4 regions of the Paenibacillus sp. FSL L8-0641 genome follow, and region 1 is predicted to be linked to each of the others. Evidence: predicted binding sites of a transcription regulator. Region 1 holds the regulator's gene; each other region holds the start of a gene.

Region 1 (4,755 bases):
ACGTTATCACTCTATCTGAAGCAACGCCGAATTTGGACGAGTTGCTGGCCAAGTTTGAGCAAATTCACACCCATACCGAGGATGAAATCCGTGCCATTGTCGCTGGTAAAGGCATCTTTATTATTAAAGGACCTGAAGAGATCGACTATTTTAACGTAGAGCTTTCACCGGGGGACGTTATCTCCGTACCCGAAAATATACCTCACTTCTTCACTTTAATGGAGAATCAAAAGATCGTAGCAGTCCGCTTGTTCATTGAAGAAAATGGCTGGATTGCGGAACCGTTCGAAGATCCAACCTTCATTAAAGCATAATTACGAATTTATCCTTGTGTAAATAAAAAACTCCCTCTGCTCTGTGACAATCGAGCGAAGGGAGTTTTCTTAATACTCGTTTCTAAAGGTGTAGATTTCTTACTTTAACGACTGAATAATTCCATCCAATTCAGACAGATGCTTGATTTGAAACTTCGGCTTGATCTCTGTGGTATTGGTTTTGGCGTTTCGGTTCACCCACACCGAGTGAACACCTGCTGCCAACGCTCCTTGAATATCAGTCGTCAGCTTATCTCCTACCATTAAAGCATGTTCAGGCTCAATACCAAGAAGCCCCAACGCATGCTGGAATATAGACGGATCCGGCTTGCCTCGACCAAATGAACCTGAAATGACCACATGATCAAAGAAAGGAGCTAATTGAGGAACTCCATTCAGTTTCTCCTGTTGTAAATCAGGGGAACCGTTTGTCAATAATAACAGCTTGTATTGTCCCTTCAATTGTTCTAGAATTTCAAACGTTTCTTCATATACATGGGGACGTGCGCGTCTTTCCGAAGCAAATTGGGTAGCCAGCTTTTCCGCCAACTTCTCATTATCTATCCCTAGTTGCTGGAGTCCTCTGCGCCATGATTCCTTTCGATAAACAGGGGCCAACTGTTCCAATTGACGGAATTCAGGTTGCTCACCTGCTGTAAAATTCGCCCACAATCCTTCAAACGGATTAATGCCGATCATTTGAGTAAAACTAAAGGTTTCATAGGATTCATACAAAGCGCGTGCTTCTTTACGTACGGCTTCCTCCAGAGCTTTTGGATCAACACCTGCTTCACGGGAGCCTGTTTGACACGCTGCATCAAATGCCTCTTCTACACTACGTTCATCCCACAAAAGGGTATCATCAAGATCAAACATTACCGCCTGAATTGTCATCTGAATTATCCACTCTCTTTCCACAGTATATGTACGCCTATTTGCTTGATTAAGCATTTGAATCGTTATGTGTGCCCATATTAAGCAAGCGGCCGCAGCATGTTATATGAAATAACATCATACGGCCTTTGTTACAGAGCTACAGGCTAAATCAGTTATTTCTTGTCAACCTGTATCTGATTGGATAGCGCAAACTTCTCAAGTCGCTCTGCAATGGCATCCGTGTCATAGCGACCTAATGATTTTGTGAAAATAAAATTACCACCCTTACCTTTTCTTTCAACGGTTACGTAACCCTTTTCAATCTTGATGGCTTTCATGTCCCCTGCCGTCATTGGACGTTCTCTACCACCTTTCAGCATATAGAGAGTATCCTTTCCCACTTTCAGATAAGGACGACGGATAAAAAAGATAACAGCCAGCATCAAGTACAGGCCGAATACAAGCCAATCCATCCCTCGCATACCGGTCTTAGTCAAAAAGTAACTCATAAGCATGTACAATACAGAAAGACCAGCCAGCATAATTGGCACAGTAATATTACGGCCACGAAAAATATCCATTGCAGAACCTGCGCCGCTAATGGTTTGAATACCTTGCTTTTTGCGCGATTTATTTAAATGCGCTGTGTTTTTGCGTACTTTTCTTTCAAATGATCGGGCCATCTCTCAATTCCTTCCCAGATATATTACATTAAAACAATTGCCTCAAAGCTGATCTATATAGATACCATGAGAGGTACCTAAAACAAAAGGCAAATTGCAGGCTTGGGCGCTTTAACAACATTAATGCTTCAGCCCGTCATTTCCCTTCGATGTATCATCGTCCACAAATTCAATCGTTTCTAGCTGCTGCCGAAAATTACGGCGAATGTTACCTAAATAAATTTCCCGAAGATTGGCACGTTCTGTGGTTTCCTCTTCTGTTAATCCCTCGGATTTTGCTTTGCGCGCTAATTCATTAATGCGCTGTACCAAGCTGTCTATATCCAAATTGTGTCCCCTCCATAAAAGCAAAGATATAATACACTTTGACATGTAGAAAAGAGCTTGTCAAGGCTCCCGCATTACGCTCCCTGACAAGCTCTAATAGTCTATAGATCATAAGTCAGGAAGCTTGAGTACCTGACCTGCCTGCACTCCCCGATCCTCTAAACCGTTAATCCGCACAATTCCTTCTATATATACTCGTGTATCCATTCGTTCCGGTTTATGATTCGCGGCAATCTGCCACAACGTATCCCCAGGTTGTACTGTCAGTTTAGTCACTTCTTCCTTGGAAGCTGAAGGAGCCGCGAAAACCGTAAGTACACCTGCTCCTGCAATCCAAGCAACAATCACTATAATAAGAAGCTTAAGTAAAAGAGTATGGGTAATAATCTGCATAAAACGCGCCCTACCCTCTTTTCGGGTCTCCTGTAAATTTTCTATATTCATTGGAAAAATACTTTGATAGGTGCTATATTTCATCATGGTTGTGTCCTCCAAACGTTTGTTCTTATGTTTTCACAATATAACACGAACGTTTGTTTTGTTCAATAGAAAAGAGAACAAAAGTTCGCAATTTTTTTAGGTATTATTTAGAACTTATGTTTGTACGAACGGAGGTTCTATGCTATAATTTTCCCAAACGTTACTAAATGGGGTTGATACGGTATGTCTAAGATTTCGAGCCGCCAGCAGGCCATTCTTGAATTTATCCGCAATGAAGTGCGTCTAAAGGGATACCCCCCTTCTGTACGCGAAATAGGCGAGGCTGTCGGATTGGCCTCCAGTTCTACGGTTCACGGTCATTTGGATCGCTTAGAGAAAAAAGGACTCATTCGCCGCGATCCTACAAAACCACGGGCTATTGAGTTACTCGGTCAAGACGAATCGGATAACAGCAACTTGATTAATTACTCCATTAGTCGTGTCCCCGTCGTCGGCAAAGTAACCGCTGGTCTTCCTATTACGGCGACAGAAAATATTGAAGATTACTTTCCTCTTCCCCAACACTTTGTTGGTGAGGATAAAATATTCATGTTATCTGTTGTAGGCGAAAGCATGATTGAGGCTGGGATTGCTAACGGAGACTATGTAATCGTACGTCAGCAGCAGACCGCTGATAATGGCGATATTGTTGTAGCTATGACAGATGAAGACGAAGCTACAGTTAAAACCTTCTACAAAGAAAAAGATCATATCCGGCTTCAACCTGAAAATCCAGCCTTTGAACCGCTTCGTCTGACACACGTCAGTATTTTGGGCAAAGTTGTAGGACTCTTCCGGGACTTCCACTGATTTCTCGTTCTTTCTTCCCCGTTATTCTATCCCCTAATACAAAACCGGCTGCCTAGGGCAAGCCGGTTTTGTATTGTTATTATGCTTATTATGTATCTCACAACTATTCTTTCCTTTTAGCAACCTATTCCTATTGTATCTACTATAAAATCAGCCTCATCGTCTCAAATAATCCCCCACTGATCTTGAACAGCTATACTGTTGTGGGCAAAACTAATAGATCTTTCTTTCTTTTAGCTAAATATGGTATATTAATTACTCATAGCTCTGTAGGAGGAATTAAATGAAAAAAATAATAATTTCAGCGTTTGTTATGATATTTATCGTCGTTAGCTGTGCAGTTCCAACAATGGATCATTTATATGCAGAAGAGAAATCACACATAACAACCTACGATCGTATTCAGTACATACAAATACTCATCCATTTCAGGTATTTAGAAAAGCAACTTGAAGCTGTAATTTCCGAAAGAAATAATTACCCAGAGGCCAGCCAAGAATATAAACAGCTCTCAGAACAACTGAATCATATTCTTGCCCAAGAGGCGTACTACGAAAAAAAACTTAACACCCTTAATAGTAAATAATTTTCATACAAACTGCATATTATCTTTATTCTACACATTAGACTCATGCCGACCTGCCTGTAAAATCTCCTGCAACGTAAAGTTGAAAAGGCGAAGACAGGTTCGCATGAGTTTTTTTGTTAACCTTTAGGGATATAGGTACTAGCTACTTTTTGCTTCTAATAGATTTATGCTGATACATTACTATCACAATTGACATATATATATAGCAGAACTAAGCAAAGGAGATATGCAGATGATCAGAAATAGAGTTAAAACGTATAAGCATCGCATCGGGAAAAACAGATATCTGGTCGTTAAAGTCTTTCAAGCCGCAGCTGCTAAAACAGGAAGCGGAAATGCACTAGCAACCAATGCCTTGAATATCAAAATTTCCAAGCGTAAGCATAAACGCCACTAAGATTCAACCGCACCTTCATTTCTTGAAGGGAGGTGATATTATGAGCAGAAGACATTGCAGACGTGATTTAAGAAGAAGAAGATTGAACATCCGTTCCAATCAAAGAGCCACTGCGCGTGCAAGAGGTAACGCACTGGCTGTTAATTTGTTTAGCGTAAACGATAGACAACGCAGACGTTAATAATTGTTTCCATGCAAAAAGCGGGAGGAATTCTTCCTGCTTTTTTGTGTTAAATAGCACACCTAACTACTGCTATGAATCATTTAAGCAAGCGGAGG
Region 2 (4,755 bases), 470 kb from region 1:
GAAAATACCGTTCTGCTCGCGCAGTATCATCTGGTATATTGAAGCTTATACCCGTATTATCCAATGCGGAAGAAGTGGTCACAGCCAACGGCAATGGCGGAATCACTCTGAGTATTCCATCCATGAATATTCATGTTGATTATGTAGAAACCAAACCCTATTTTTTTGAACGCGTGACTCCCGGGAGCACTCCTTATGATCACGCGGGCCTAAACATCAGCCGTCTTTTTTTCTTAACCAATGCCGATGGTAAAGTGACGCAGTTGTCATATGGAGTGATCGATGACCAATTGCCGATATCCTTCCTGCAAACATCCATCTTCAGTTATATTCTGGTCGGGGGATGCGGTATTTGGTTTGCGCTTGGGTCTATTTTCGGTATTATTGGATGGCTGCGGAAGCTCAAGGACGCAAGAAAGCAGAAGAGTGCTTCACGGCTTCCCTTGCCTGACAGTGTAACCTTAATACCGCTGCTGGGTCTGCTTGTGATCATCAATCTCATTGCTTCAAGCATCCAATTGATAGGCGACCCCTATCAGCCTATGTCCAATTTCAATTTCAATATTATCTTTTTCTGGGTACTTGGGCTTGCCTTTGTACCGGCTGCCTATCTTGCTGTAAGAAAATGTAACGTTTCGGAGACTACATTATTAAGAAAGGTATACACCGCGACGCTGATTCTTTCGTTTTTAGCTATTTCGTTTTTCCTGTATTCCTATAATTTCTATTTTTTCGCATAGATCTACTTAATTTTATCCTTTTTGTAGCATAGATAGCCTCCACGACATATTTCGAGTCGAAACATAGAAAAGGCCGTCAATAGACGGTCTTTTTTGTATTCTCTTCTCTATGAACACTCTTATTCATATTTCATAAACTACTAGTGTAGCAAATATGTCTACAGAAAGAGGGTTAATTCAAATGAAACCAAAGAAAAGTGGAAAAGACGTAGCCCCTGTCATATCCTCCCGCACTTTCTCAATCTCGGGAAATTCAAGAACTGTTTCCAGAGATTTAGTGTTCCGTGTTACAGCAGAGGATACCTTTGCCACAATTCTTTTAGATGATGTATCGATATCCTTATTAAGAACATAAATTACTTCGTATTGTAGGCATTTAGTCGTAAGCTCTCGCAAGAGCAACTTGATGGCGCGAATTGATACACCGTAAGCTTGCCAAAACAAAAACGCCTCCCCGTATGTTAACGGTGAGGCAGAAGGATTAATTCCTTACTGCTCTTTTTGCCTTCTACTAAATACAAATTCGTTATCCGCCGACCACTAGGTTAGCGGGTAAAAGGATACACTGTATACATTCTTAATGACTCTCAGGTTCTGAATAAGCTTGGACTACTTTTTTATGAGTAGTACCTTAGGTTTAAACTGTTCCATCCGTTCCCGCTCCTCACTATGAATTAACAGAACATGGTTATGAAGAAAAATTCGTGATAATATCTATGTCATAGTAAGTAGATATGAATTAATTGTTTGGAGGGATAATTTTGACTAAAATTCACCAAAAGTTGACTGAATTAATTGGAAATACTCCTTTGCTAGCACTGTTGAACTACAGCCAAATCCAAAATATTGAGGCAAACGTGGTAGCTAAGTTGGAATATTTCAATCCGGCTGGTAGCGTTAAGGACCGCATTGGATATGCTATGATTAAAGACGCTGAGGAGAAAGGCTTAATCAATAAAGACTCCGTTATTATCGAACCAACAAGTGGAAATACTGGAATCGGACTTGCATTTGCAGCTGCGGCTCTTGGATATAAACTTATAATTACACTTCCTGAAACGTTTAGTATCGAACGTCGCAAGCTTTTGACTGCGTTCGGTGCTGAGCTTGTGTTAACACCGGGATCCGAGGGGATGAAAGGCGCTATCAAGCGTGCTGAACTATTGGCTGCCGAAACACCAAACTCTTTCATACCACAGCAGTTTAGCAATCCTGCCAATCCAGAAATCCACCGCAAAACTACAGCTGTAGAAATCTGGCATGATACGGATGGCGGTGTAGATATTTTTATTGCGGGCGTAGGTACAGGTGGGACTATTTCGGGCGTTGGCCAGGGATTGAAGGAACGAAAACCTTCTGTAAAAGTGATAGCCGTCGAACCGTTCGATTCACCAGTGCTGTCTGGCGGTACTCCAGGTTCACATCAACTACAAGGACTCGGTGCTGGTTTCATTCCAAATAACTTTAATGAAGAATATGTGGATGAGGTTTTCAAAGTTAAAAACGAAGATGCATTTGAAACTGCACGCCTGCTTGCCAAAACAGAAGGGCTGCTTGTTGGTATTTCTTCTGGGGCTGCGGTTTATGCAGCAACACAAATTGCAAAGCTTCCAGAAAACAAAGGCAAGACGATCGTGGTCATATTACCTGATACAGGTGAGCGTTATTTGTCCACTCCGCTTTTCTCAGACGTAGAATAATAACAAAAGAGGCAGGAATCCAGCTGCCTCTTTTGTTAATTTTCCAAGTACACAAGCAAGAGCGCATAGAATTGTTTCATTAACCTGAATTGATTTCTTTCTTCGCTATCGGTCCATTTTTTGCACAACAAATGGACCGTTAGTGAAGAAAAAGTTACCTTGGTCCAGCGCGATGTTGTTGGAGCTCATCAGGATTTTCTGTAAAAGTAGGCTTCCCCATAGTAGTCTTGTACCAATCTGTATGCCTCTTTCTTTAACTTGATGCGGGTGTAGCGCATCGTCATCAGGAAGTCTTCGATTGCGATATGAGAATTCTGTTTTTTAATTAATCAGCTAAAACACCAGCGTCAAATGCTCCTAGAAAGACTCCGACTGAATTATCGTAAGTAAGGCGGTTGAAAACAGTTCTTGTTTGTTGGATAACGTCAGTAGAATATTTACTCCCCTTAGATTTTTGCTAGATACTTGCTGAAAATATATCCTCCAACTTGATCCAACTAAAATCATCCTCGCCACGAAACAGTTTCACTTCCCTGCGAGCAGTATTTATAGACGTGATTACACCTGTGAGTTCTTCGTCACCGAACGGGCTAAAAACCACTAGTGTTATAGGTTGACGTGTGTTGTAGGACTCTATAAGCGCTTGCTCGATCAACTGGACTTCCTGATCGTCAAGTTCCGGCTTGCCTCTCCGCTGACGGTCTTTCATGAGTTTTAAGTATGCTTCCTTGTGTTCTGGTATGATAATCCTGCTGCTTTCCCATAAGCCGTTACCTTCTAATTTTTTCGACATGTATGTAGCCTCCTGATGTATTATGTAGAAATTATATTCCGAACATACGTTCTAGACAAGGCTTTTTGTATACCGCATCCAAAACTTTTGTCCTAGAAAAATATTCCTAGGTCTGATAGACTAGACGAAAATACAAAATCAGAGGGATAAAATGAAAATTTTGGAGCATTAAAATTGGCTAACCACCGCATATTCACCTGGTTAGATCAAGTTTTGAATAATGATTAAGTTTCTTTCCCTCAAATTCATCTCCTATATTGTTCCATACGATTGTATCGACATTATTCTATGCATCTTTCGAATTGTCATACCGCTAGTCTCCATAAAATAAGTTTTAGACGGACTTTGAAATTGGAACAGTGACAACCAGTACGAGAAAATAATGTCCTAGACTGTCGCTGTTCCATTGAACTAACGTATCCCGTTAGCGGAATAACATATACGAAATTCTGATATTTTTGTACAATAGTCTTAATGTTTGATTTTCCTTGAAGTCTTTTTTAAATAGAAATTGTAGTCTGGTGCAATGTGTAGGTTAGTAATATTACGTTGTCTATACCTACTATGTATTTCTAAAAATTTATATATCTTCCTATTCTATATATCGAATTTGCGTCTAACCTATTTTACCGATTTTGGCGGTAAACCATCTGTTGGCGGGAGTGGTAAAGAAGTCGATAGTAGAGCTTGACCGACCGAATATAAAATACGCCGTCGTTATGCCCCTCGTGAATCTTATCTATCGTTTTATTCTGAATGCGGACATTTGTGCCTCGATTGCATGAAACGACGGTTAATCACAGCAGAAACCGACATCCGCCCTCAAATAAAGGACGCGATGTCGGCTTTAAACTTAACGGCCAAACTCCTTATTAATTATTTTATTGTGAGCAGGCTCCACTTCCGGAGCTACCGAGTTGATGCACGTTACCAAAATATGCTGCCCGCCTAGAGATCCGAAGGCTCTCGATTCAAATCCGAAAGTACCGCCAGCATGCCCCCAGTATGATTGCCCGTCAGCTGTTTTTATTTCATAAATCCCTAGTCCAACTTTACCTATAGGTGAATCTACTGTCGTGAGCATCTGGTCCATCATCTCTTGATTTAGAAGCTTTCCGCCCAACAGCGCACTGAAGAAGGTGGTCAAACCTTTGGTTGTTGAGACTATGTCTCCGGCTGCATTTGCCCATGATTGATTCATCTCTGTTAAATCATACAAATGACCCGATCTGTCCATATTATATCCTGTGGCATGCTTACCTGGAATATCGTGACTATTTTCCATTACAAATGTCCCTGTCATCCCGAGCGGTTCGATCAACCGTTTCCTGATCTGCTCCGCATACGTCTCTCCTGTTACCTTCTGAATAATTTGACCGGCTAGTATAGTATTCATGTTCGAATAGTTCCAGCCCTTCCCTGGCGCATATACAGGCGGCTTTGCTAGTCCCATGCTGATAAGCTCGTCGGACGAATAGTAACGGAATGGATTTTGAGGCAAGGTAATATCTCGAAAATCAAG
Region 3 (4,755 bases), 680 kb from region 1:
ATTGGAGCCGGGTGAAACTCCGGCAGACGCGTACTGGCGAACGGAGACGGATTCTCCCCACAGTACGGCGACGCTCCAGCAGAGCAGTGAGCCGCAGAGCAGCGGAACAGCCAGCTTGCCAAGCTGGAGCCCCATCAGCTCGGTGGTGAGACAGGTACCGATATTGGTGCCGAGAATGATGCCGAGCGTGCGGCCATAGGTCAACAGCCCGGCGTTGACCAGTCCGATCGTCAGCACCGTTACAGCGGTGCTGCTTTGCAACAGGGCGGTAATGCCTGAACTGAACAGCATACCCCGCCAAGGGGAAACGGTGGCGCGGTTCAGCCAACGGGTGAGGAAGGGGCCGGCCAAATGCCGGAGGGCTGCTTCCATCAGCTTCATCCCGCCCAAAAAAATAAACAGTCCGCCGCACAGCGGGAGTATAACATGTATAAACACGGGCATAGCCCCCTTTTCTAGGTGAAAATACTTATGTAACAGCCTATGATCTACCAAGGACAGCCATGACAAGCATGGCCGAGCTGTTTTTTATAGAACGATAATTTTTGTAGTATCTTCACAAGCTTTAAAAGCGTGACGTCGATATAAAGGCGGGCAGTAGCGAAGCGGATCATTTGAATCTGGAGAAGCGAGAGCGTTCGCCTGAAAGCTTTCCAAAGGAAAGCTGCTTCGGAAGTATAAACCTAGGGGGATTCTTACCATTAAAATCATTTATAAAATCCAAAGAATCCCCGTGCAACAGCGATCGTAAGATCAAATGATCCGCGGAGCCGCGCCCCATCGAACACCGCACTTTTAAGGACTTTGAGTAACTTAAGAATAGGAGTGAAGGATTTTGCCTTCAGTAATATTAGAACGCAGCCGTAAAAAAAGGCTGGAGCACGCACACCCTTGGGTGTTTAAAAACGAAATAGCCAAGATTGAGGGTGACCCAGAGGCAGGCGATTTGGTCAGCATCGTTAACCATCAGGGGCGTTATTTGGCGACAGGTTACTATAATCCGGCTTCACAAATTACAGTACGTGTGATGTCCTATGAGCCGCTGGAAGCAATGGATCAAAACTTTTTTGCCCAACGCTTTCGCAAATGTCTGGAGCACCGTGAACGTTTTGTGACCGGGGGAGACGCTTATCGGTTGGTGTACGGAGAGGCTGATTTTTTGCCTGGACTGATTGTAGACCGTTTTGGTGATGTGTTGGTCGTGCAACTGTTAACGCTTGGCATGGATCGGCGCAGGGAAGAAATCAGGGATGCGCTCGTTGAAGTAGTGGGTCCTGTTGGTATATATGAGCGCAGTGATGTATCCATCCGTGAGCTGGAAGGATTGGAACAAACGAAGGGGCCTTTGTACGGTGATTGCCCCCGTCATGTGGTGGTGACGGAAAATGGCCTGCAAATCAAGGTCGATATCGTAGAGGGTCAGAAGACGGGTTATTTTTTTGACCAGCGTGAAAATCGTGCGGCCATAGCGCCGTTGATGACAGGTTGGGGAGCACGTAGTGGAATTACGCTACAAGAAGTAGCTGCGGACTCAGGGGATGCTGGCACAACGGTCACGAAGCCAGTGAATAAAAGTGGTAAGGTTGTTGAATTCCCATTCTGGGACGGCGCAACCGTATTGGAATGTTTTTCGCACACGGGAAGCTTTACGCTCAATGCATGTAAACATGGTGCTAAAAAAGTAACTTGTCTTGATATTTCTGAGCATGCGATTGAAAGTGCGCGGGACAATGTCAAGCTGAATGGTTTTGAGGAACGTGTCGAGTTTGTCGTCGAGGATGCTTTTCAATATTTGCGCAATCAGGTGAAAGGTGTAGAGGAACGCAATGCACGAGCCGGGGGCAAAGGAGATACATCCAAGCCGCTGACAGCAGGTGGCGGCCGCACCTTTGACGTGGTTATTCTTGATCCTCCAGCCTTTGCCAAAACGAAGAACGCTGTCAAAGGAGCTACACGTGGATATAAAGATATCAACCTGCACGGGATGAAGCTTGTCAATGAGGGCGGCTATCTGGTGACAGCGAGCTGCTCGTTCCATATGCGGCCAGAGTTGTTTTTGGACACCATTAAGGAAGCGGCGGCAGATGCCGGCAAAATCCTCCGTCTGGTAGACTGGAGAGCAGCTGGTAAGGACCATCCTCAAATTTTGGGTGTGGAGGAAGGACATTATTTGAAATTCGCTATCTTTGAAGTACGTAGCCGGACACAGCTGTAAGTTTGATACAAGGTCAAAGTCAATCGTTTTTTGGTGATTAAATAGGTAAAATACACTCTTTTTAGGTATAGATCAGTCCTGTAGAGAAGGCGTGCACCAAGCCAATCTGCGGGACTGATTTATTTTTTAGAGGGAGAAAGAATTGCTACAACATGGCAAACGTACGTTCTTTTCTCTCTTGCCTGATATGCTATACTATTTAATAGAATGTTGTTCGTTGGAAAGGAGGCCGCATCATGTCGGTCCGTTTGTTGATTGGCCGCTCTGGGAGTGGTAAAAGTACGTTAATCCGCAATGAAATGACGTCTATGTTACGCGAGGAGCCGCTAGGTAAGCCTATGCTGTTACTTGTACCGGAGCAATCGTCATTTGCTTCTGAGCATGCGTTACTTACAGAAGCCGGAAACGGTATTCAGGGGTCGGTGCGCGCCCAAGTGATGGGATTTCACCGTCTTGCCTATTTAGTTATGCAGGAAACTGGGGGTTCAGCGCTGGTGCCTGTAACGGAAGAAGGCAAGAAGATGCTTTTATATAAAATTATTCGTCGTCGCAAGGATGAACTGAGTTTGTTTAAGGATTCGGGAGACCAGCTCGGCTTTGTGGATCGGTTGAATACATTGTTCACGGAGCTAAAGCAGTATGGAAATGATACTCGGTCTGTACCCGAGCAACTGGAGCGAATGAACGCTGCTGGAGAGTCAACTCCGATTTTGCGCGGCAAGCTCAAAGATATCAGTCTAATCTACGAGGATTTTGAACGAGAGCTGACGCTTAAATATATTGACGGTGAAGATACGCTGCGCATGCTGGCAGAACAGATTGCAGAGTCTTCCCTTGTGCGTGGAGCAGACATTTGGATGGATGGCTACCGTAGGTTTACACCACATGAATATAAAGTGGTGGAGCAACTTATGCTGCATGCCTCTTCGTTGACAGTGGCGCTGACTTGCAACCGCAGCTACGAGAGCGGACAGCTTCCGCATGAGCTGGATTTGTTTCATCCTTCGGCGGCTACGTATGTAAAGCTCAAAGGAATGGCAGACGAGCTGATGATAGAGACGCAGACACAATTACTTCGCCCTGATCCGCCGCCGAGATTTAAGGAGCGTCCGGCGTTGGCGTATTTGGAGGCTAACTTTGAATATCGTACAGGGTTACGGAATCAGGAACAACGGATGCGGCTGCAGCAGCTACGAGAGCAGTGGACAGAAGAACAGCCGGAAGGCATAAAACTGTATGCTGCGGCGAATCGCCGCGCTGAGTTGGAAGGTGCTGTACGCGAAATGCGTCGTTTAGCCCGAGATGAGGGCGCGCGTTATCGGGAGATGGCCCTGTTTGTGCGTCATATTGAAGATTATGAGTCATGGGTGGAACCGATATTCAAACAATATGAGGTTCCAGTATTTCTGGATCAGCGGAGAAGTGTATTGCATCATCCCTTAGTGGAATTGATTCGGGCTTCACTGGATATCGTGCAGCGACGCTGGCGATATGAGGATGTATTCCGTGCGGTCAAAACAGATCTTCTCCTGCCGCTGGATGGTCGGGTGAGCCGCGAGGAGATGGATCGTCTGGAAAACTATGTACTGGCCTGCGGAATACAAGGTAGCCGTTGGACAGACGGTCGCCCGTGGCAGGCTGTGCCCAGCTTGTCACTGGAGCTGGAGGAGCAGGAACGGAACCGTAGGCGGGATGAAACGTTGGATTTGATGGAGCTGTGTCGGGATGTAATCGTGACGCCTTTACGTGCGTTTGAGAAACGTGTGGGCAAGGCACGAACTGCACTTGAGAAGTGTGAAGCGGTATATCTGTTACTGGAGGATGCAGAAATTGGCCACAAGCTGGACGCCTTCATTCATCAGGCAGAGGAAGCAGGAAATCCTGAGCAGGCCAAGGAGCATCGTCAGGTATGGGATGCAGTGCTTGAACTACTGGATCAAATCGTCGAAATGATGGGTGACGAGAGGCTGGATACCTCTTTGTTTGCGGGTGTGCTGGAAACGGGATTGGCTGAATTCCGTATGGGACTTGTTCCGCCAGCTCTGGATCAGGTTCTAGTCGGAAACACGGATCGTACACGTGTGACCGGTATTCAACATGCTTTTGTGCTAGGTATGAACGAAGGTGTGATGCCGGCTGTGTTCCATGAGGACGGTGTGCTGAATGAGCAGGAGCGTACGGCATTAAACGAACGAGGCGTAGAGCTGGCGCCGGATATGACAAGACGTCTGCTGGACGAACGTTTTCTCGCTTATACGGCCCTTACTTCAGCCGGTAGAAGCCTGTGGATGAGCTATGCCGTGACTGATGAAGAAGGCAAGTCATTGTTGCCGTCTGAGTTAGTACGACATGTGCGGCAATTGTTTCCTAGTCTGGACGAACGCCCACTGGCTGGATACCCTTTGCCTGGGGATGCTTGGACGACGCAATGGGAGTATGCTTCTCATCCGTCCGAGGCTTTGCCGCAGCTTATTGCGCAATTACGACAATGGCGACGTGGCGGTGACATTTTATCTCCTTGGTGGGAGGTATATAACTGG
Region 4 (4,755 bases), 660 kb from region 1:
TGTTGGCCACCTGTTCTTCTTTGCGTTCCAGCGATTCCAATTTTTTATCCAGCGATTCTTCTTTTTGCAGCAATCTTCGTTCCTGTCGTTGAATTTCATTGCGACGTTCACGAGTTTCTTTTTCAGCTTCGGCACGGATGCGGTGAATTTCATCTTTCGCTTCCAATACCGTTTCCTTCTTCAGCGCTTCTGCCTCTTTTTTCGCGTTCTCCACGATTTGCGCGGCAGCTTCTTCCGCACTGGAGATCTTAGCTTCTGCAATAGATTTGCGAATAAAATAACCAATCCCGAACCCAAAGAATAACGCGGCTACAGCAACGAGAACGAACCAGATCGCAGTCATCATACTGTTCACCTCCCCGTTGGTTCCTCCAAGGCATTCCTTGGGACTTTTTGCAATTGTCACATTTACTTTGATCGTCAAACTAAGATAACGACACAAGGTCGTTTCATTTCATATGCACATGCTTTCACATGTACAATTCCGCCTGGCATAGCGGCATCACTTGTTATTTGGCGATGAGAACTCACCGGTGGATTCCGCTTTTTTGGAAGGAAAAAGGGCGTTCCACAAGTATCGTTTCATATATATTTTATTATTTGACAAATGGCATTGTCAAGGGAATGCAAACATTAGTAGAGTACCATGCAGCTTTCCATGTAATAACTAGCTCATCCTATCCGTTCATACTAGCCCAAGGTTCAGCAGCCGTTTGGCAATTATTCCTCCCACTGCAACAATTCCTCGTCATCTGAAGCAGCGTCATGCTCGGCCGCAGTGAGATGATTGACCACTCGGCGTGTCATATCCCCCGAATATCCGCGTCTCATGAGAAAAGGGTAGGTTTTCCTTTTTTTCTCCATTATATCACCACGTACCTGATTCCATTTCTTACGTCCGATCGTCAAAGCACTCTCCCACTCCTCATTATCGGTGATTTCACCTAACGCTTCCCCAATAGAGGCTTTAGAGATGCCTTTCTGACGGAGTTCTTGCCTAACCCACATCTTCCCCTTACGTTGGCTAGTTATACGCTGCCTTGCCCATTGGCGGGCGTACAAATCATCATCCACGAGTTGCTCCCTTTCCAGTCGGACCATTACTTCGTCAATAACAGACTGATCCAGTTCTTTTTGCACCAAACGCTGGGCAATTTCCTGACGTGTGCGAGGCTTTCGCCCCAAATATCGAAGCGCGAGTACATAGGCCTGTTGCTTTTCATCTGCCAGAACAATATCTTCCAGTTCTTTTTTGACGAATGACGTTCCTTTGAACATATTGTACTTGATCATTACATCTTCTAATACAGACAATGAATACGGGCCAAAATGAATGATATAGCGTCCACGTTTGCGTCCCTGTCCCTGCTCTACCCTAGTAATCATCAATTCCTCATGATCCGGAAAAAGAGAAATCTCTTGTTGCTTATTTGCTTCCGCAGAATATTCATCTTCATCGTCCAACTGCAATATGTTTCCCTCACTTTGAAATTCACGAAAGCAGTCTTTGGACAACTGCTACGCAAAAGTTAGATTCCGCTGACAAAGCAGCTTTAATTGATGCAAAAATGCCCTGCACAACTGTGCAGGGCATCAGAATCATGCTATTCAACCGGATTGTGCCATAACCCTGGCTCCAGTTCACAAATCAGGATTCACCAAGCTTTATTCAAGCTCCAACAATTCCTGTTCTTCCTTGGCTTGCTGTGCCAACTCTTCTTCTGTAGGCGGAGCAACCGTCGTAATCAAATTGCTTGCCACCCGAATTTTTTGCTCGATCGTACTAGCAATGTTCGGATTTTCCTTCAAAAATTGCTTCGCATTCTCACGTCCCTGACCAAGGCGCTCACCTTCGTAGGAATACCAAGCTCCACTCTTGTCGACAATGTCATGCTCCGTACCGATATCGATCAAGCTACCTTCTTTGGAAATGCCCTCACCGTACATAATGTCCACTTCAGCCTGACGGAATGGAGGGGCAACTTTATTCTTCACGACTTTAATACGTGTGCGGTTACCCACAATGTCGTTACCCATTTTCAAACTTTCAATACGACGAACATCCAAACGTACCGTAGAGTAAAACTTCAAGGCACGTCCACCTGGTGTTGTTTCAGGGTTACCGAACATAACACCTACTTTTTCACGTAGCTGGTTAATAAAAATAGCAATAGTTTTCGATTTGTTAATGGCTCCAGACAGCTTACGCAATGCCTGCGACATCAGACGTGCTTGAAGACCGACATGGGAATCTCCCATTTCGCCTTCAATCTCTGCCTTCGGCACAAGTGCCGCTACGGAGTCAACAACTACAATGTCTACTGCTCCACTACGTACAAGGGCTTCGGCAATCTCAAGCGCCTGCTCTCCTGTATCTGGTTGCGATAGTAACAACTCATCAATATTGACACCCAGCTTGCTTGCATACGACGGATCAAGCGCATGCTCGGCGTCGATAAAGGCGGCTTGTCCGCCTGTTTTTTGCACCTCTGCGATAGCGTGAAGAGCTACTGTCGTTTTACCGGATGATTCCGGTCCGTATATTTCAATAACCCGGCCTCTTGGAAAGCCGCCCGTTCCTAACGCAATATCCAAAGCAATCGAACCACTGGGGATCGTTTCCACTTGCATGTGGGTAGACTCACCCAACTTCATAATGGAACCTTTACCAAATTGCTTTTCTATTTGACGGAGCGCCATATCCAGCGCAGCACGACGATCTGACAATAAACTCACATCCTTCATTGTTTGTACTTTAATAATACCTTGTTTTGACACGCTTGCCAAGCATTTTTTCGAACATACATTCGTTTTTTTATTCACACAGCTCTCTTCTGTAATTACACCTGTCTCTTAAAACAAAAAAAGAACCGCTGGCAAAAGGCTTTGCAACGGTTCTTCCGATAAGGTGATTATATCATGAATATCTATCTAAAACAACTCTACGACCCACACTGTACATAGATGATTAAGAGAGTTTCTCGTTCTCTACCAGCCTGCGCCACAATCTGTACAGAATCGCTTTGACTGATCGCAGTCGGATTGTTTCGCGGTTACCACTCAGTCTCAGTTCATGTACTTCCGTTTCCTTGTCGCGTTCAGCAATGCCAATATACACTAGACCGACTGGCTTACGTTCGGAATACCCAGGTCCGGCTACACCAGTAACTGAAAGTCCAAAATCGCTGTCCATGATCATTCTCGCCTGCTCTGCAAGCACAAGGGCCACTTCCTTACTCACTGCACCTGGCGCTTGATCCCCCTCTAAATAATCACAAGGCACGTTGAGTAATTTCATCTTCATTTCATTGGAATAGCACACGATGCCACCTTGAAACATAGTAGCACTGCCAGGTATAGAAGTGAGGTGTTCCATCAGCAGTCCACCTGTACAGCTTTCTGCCGCACTCACAGTGAGTCCGCGATTGGCCATTAGATCTACGATAACCTTCTCCAGCGTAACATCTTCGCTTGCATACATAAATTCCGAAAGACGCTGCTGAATTTCTACTTCCGTAGCCGTCAGCTTAATCAATGCTTCACTTTCGCTGGCCGCCTTGGTGGATATACGGATCGTGACTTCCCCTTCCTTGGCATAAGGAGCAATCGTGGGGTCTGTCTGGGATTGGATCAGATCTAACAAACGGGTTTCAAGAGCTGACTCACCAATCCCTGCAAATTTTAGCATTTTTGAATAAATTGGCATTTCCTCACCGCTCAATGCCTGCTGAAGCAACCAAGGTTTGGCCTGGTTTGCAAACATCGGTTTGAGTTCCTTAGGAGGTCCAGGCAAAACTACATAAAATTTACCATCCTGTGCAATTGCGTCGCCCACAGCTAGCCCTGTCTCATTTTCAAGCGGAGTAGCACCTTCAATAGAAAGCGCCTGCCGGCGGTTATTTTCGGTCATTTCTACCCCACGGTTACGAAAAAATTGATCTAGCTTGTCCATTGCAAGACGATCTATGTGCAATTTTCGCCCCAATACAGACGCTATCGCATCTTTCGTCAAATCATCCTGGGTCGGTCCCAGACCGCCAGAAAATAAAATAATATCCGCACGCTTCTGAGCAATTCTTATGGCTTCCTGAAGCCGATCTATGTTATCGCCAACCACAGTCTGAAAATATACATCGATTCCAATTGTAGCCAACTCTTGTGACAAATATTGAGCATTTGTATTCACTATTTGTCCGAGCAATAACTCTGTTCCTACCGCAATTATTTCAGCTTTCATCAATTCTTCCTCCTGTACTGCGAATATGATGGGAATTATATAAAGAAACAGCAATAAGTTTAGTCCCTATTGCTGTTTCCATAAAATTTATACTGTTAAACCTTGGAGGAGCTCAGCAAATGGATATTTTTCACGAAATAATCAATACCCGAATAAATGGTGATCAACACCGCTGCCCATATCGCTATTAAATCAAACGGTATACCAAGAAAAACAAACGGGAAATTATTAATGAGCAGCGCTACTATAGCAACAATCTGAATGATCGTCTTTAATTTGCCCCAATTGCTTGCAGCAACCACAGACCCATCCAGCAAGGCAATCTGACGCAGCCCCGTAACCGCAAACTCACGGCTAACAATCACAACAACAATCCACGAATCAATTTTCCCCATTTCTACCAAGGAAACCAAAATGGCGGTTACCAAAAGCTTATCAGCAAGGGGGTCCAACAGCTTGCCCAAATTGGTGACCATATTATTTTTACGTGCCAAATACCCGTCAAGACCGTCCGTGCT

The links. Region 1 encodes LexA, which represses DNA repair genes until DNA is damaged. Its sites were predicted from a motif close to CGAACATATGTTCG; they were not measured.
Region 2: a site for LexA is predicted at 3,273-3,286, ahead of MKY16_RS15145 (YolD-like family protein). Genes of this name have one in related genera too.
Region 3: a site for LexA is predicted at 2,372-2,385, ahead of addB (helicase-exonuclease AddAB subunit AddB). Genes of this name have one in related genera too.
Region 4: a site for LexA is predicted at 2,797-2,810, ahead of recA (recombinase RecA). Genes of this name have one in related genera too.

What each region holds. Positions count from the first base shown of each region.
Region 1 is NZ_JBBOUW010000001.1:2,917,912-2,922,666, forward strand. It holds gene MKY16_RS12915 (1,2-dihydroxy-3-keto-5-methylthiopentene dioxygenase) at 1-314, shown strand, start outside; gene MKY16_RS12920 (HAD family hydrolase) at 414-1,208, opposite strand; gene MKY16_RS12925 (hypothetical protein) at 1,364-1,873, opposite strand; gene MKY16_RS12930 (DUF896 domain-containing protein) at 1,994-2,200, opposite strand; gene MKY16_RS12935 (LysM peptidoglycan-binding domain-containing protein) at 2,309-2,677, opposite strand; gene lexA (transcriptional repressor LexA) at 2,864-3,490, shown strand; gene MKY16_RS12945 (hypothetical protein) at 3,774-4,076, shown strand; gene MKY16_RS12950 (hypothetical protein) at 4,312-4,476, shown strand; gene MKY16_RS12955 (hypothetical protein) at 4,517-4,657, shown strand.
Region 2 is NZ_JBBOUW010000001.1:3,383,259-3,388,013, forward strand. It holds gene MKY16_RS15130 (serine hydrolase domain-containing protein) at 1-740, shown strand, start outside; gene MKY16_RS15135 (hypothetical protein) at 918-1,184, opposite strand; gene cysK (cysteine synthase A) at 1,502-2,440, shown strand; gene MKY16_RS15145 (YolD-like family protein) at 2,898-3,233, opposite strand; gene MKY16_RS15150 (serine hydrolase domain-containing protein) at 4,087-4,755, opposite strand, start outside.
Region 3 is NZ_JBBOUW010000001.1:3,596,542-3,601,296, reverse strand. It holds gene MKY16_RS16245 (Na/Pi cotransporter family protein) at 1-438, opposite strand, end outside; gene MKY16_RS16240 (class I SAM-dependent rRNA methyltransferase) at 836-2,215, shown strand; gene addB (helicase-exonuclease AddAB subunit AddB) at 2,452-4,755, shown strand, end outside.
Region 4 is NZ_JBBOUW010000001.1:2,259,804-2,264,558, reverse strand. It holds gene rny (ribonuclease Y) at 1-346, opposite strand, end outside; gene MKY16_RS10345 (regulatory protein RecX) at 721-1,470, opposite strand; gene recA (recombinase RecA) at 1,666-2,727, opposite strand; gene MKY16_RS10335 (competence/damage-inducible protein A) at 2,969-4,237, opposite strand; gene pgsA (CDP-diacylglycerol--glycerol-3-phosphate 3-phosphatidyltransferase) at 4,333-4,755, opposite strand, start outside.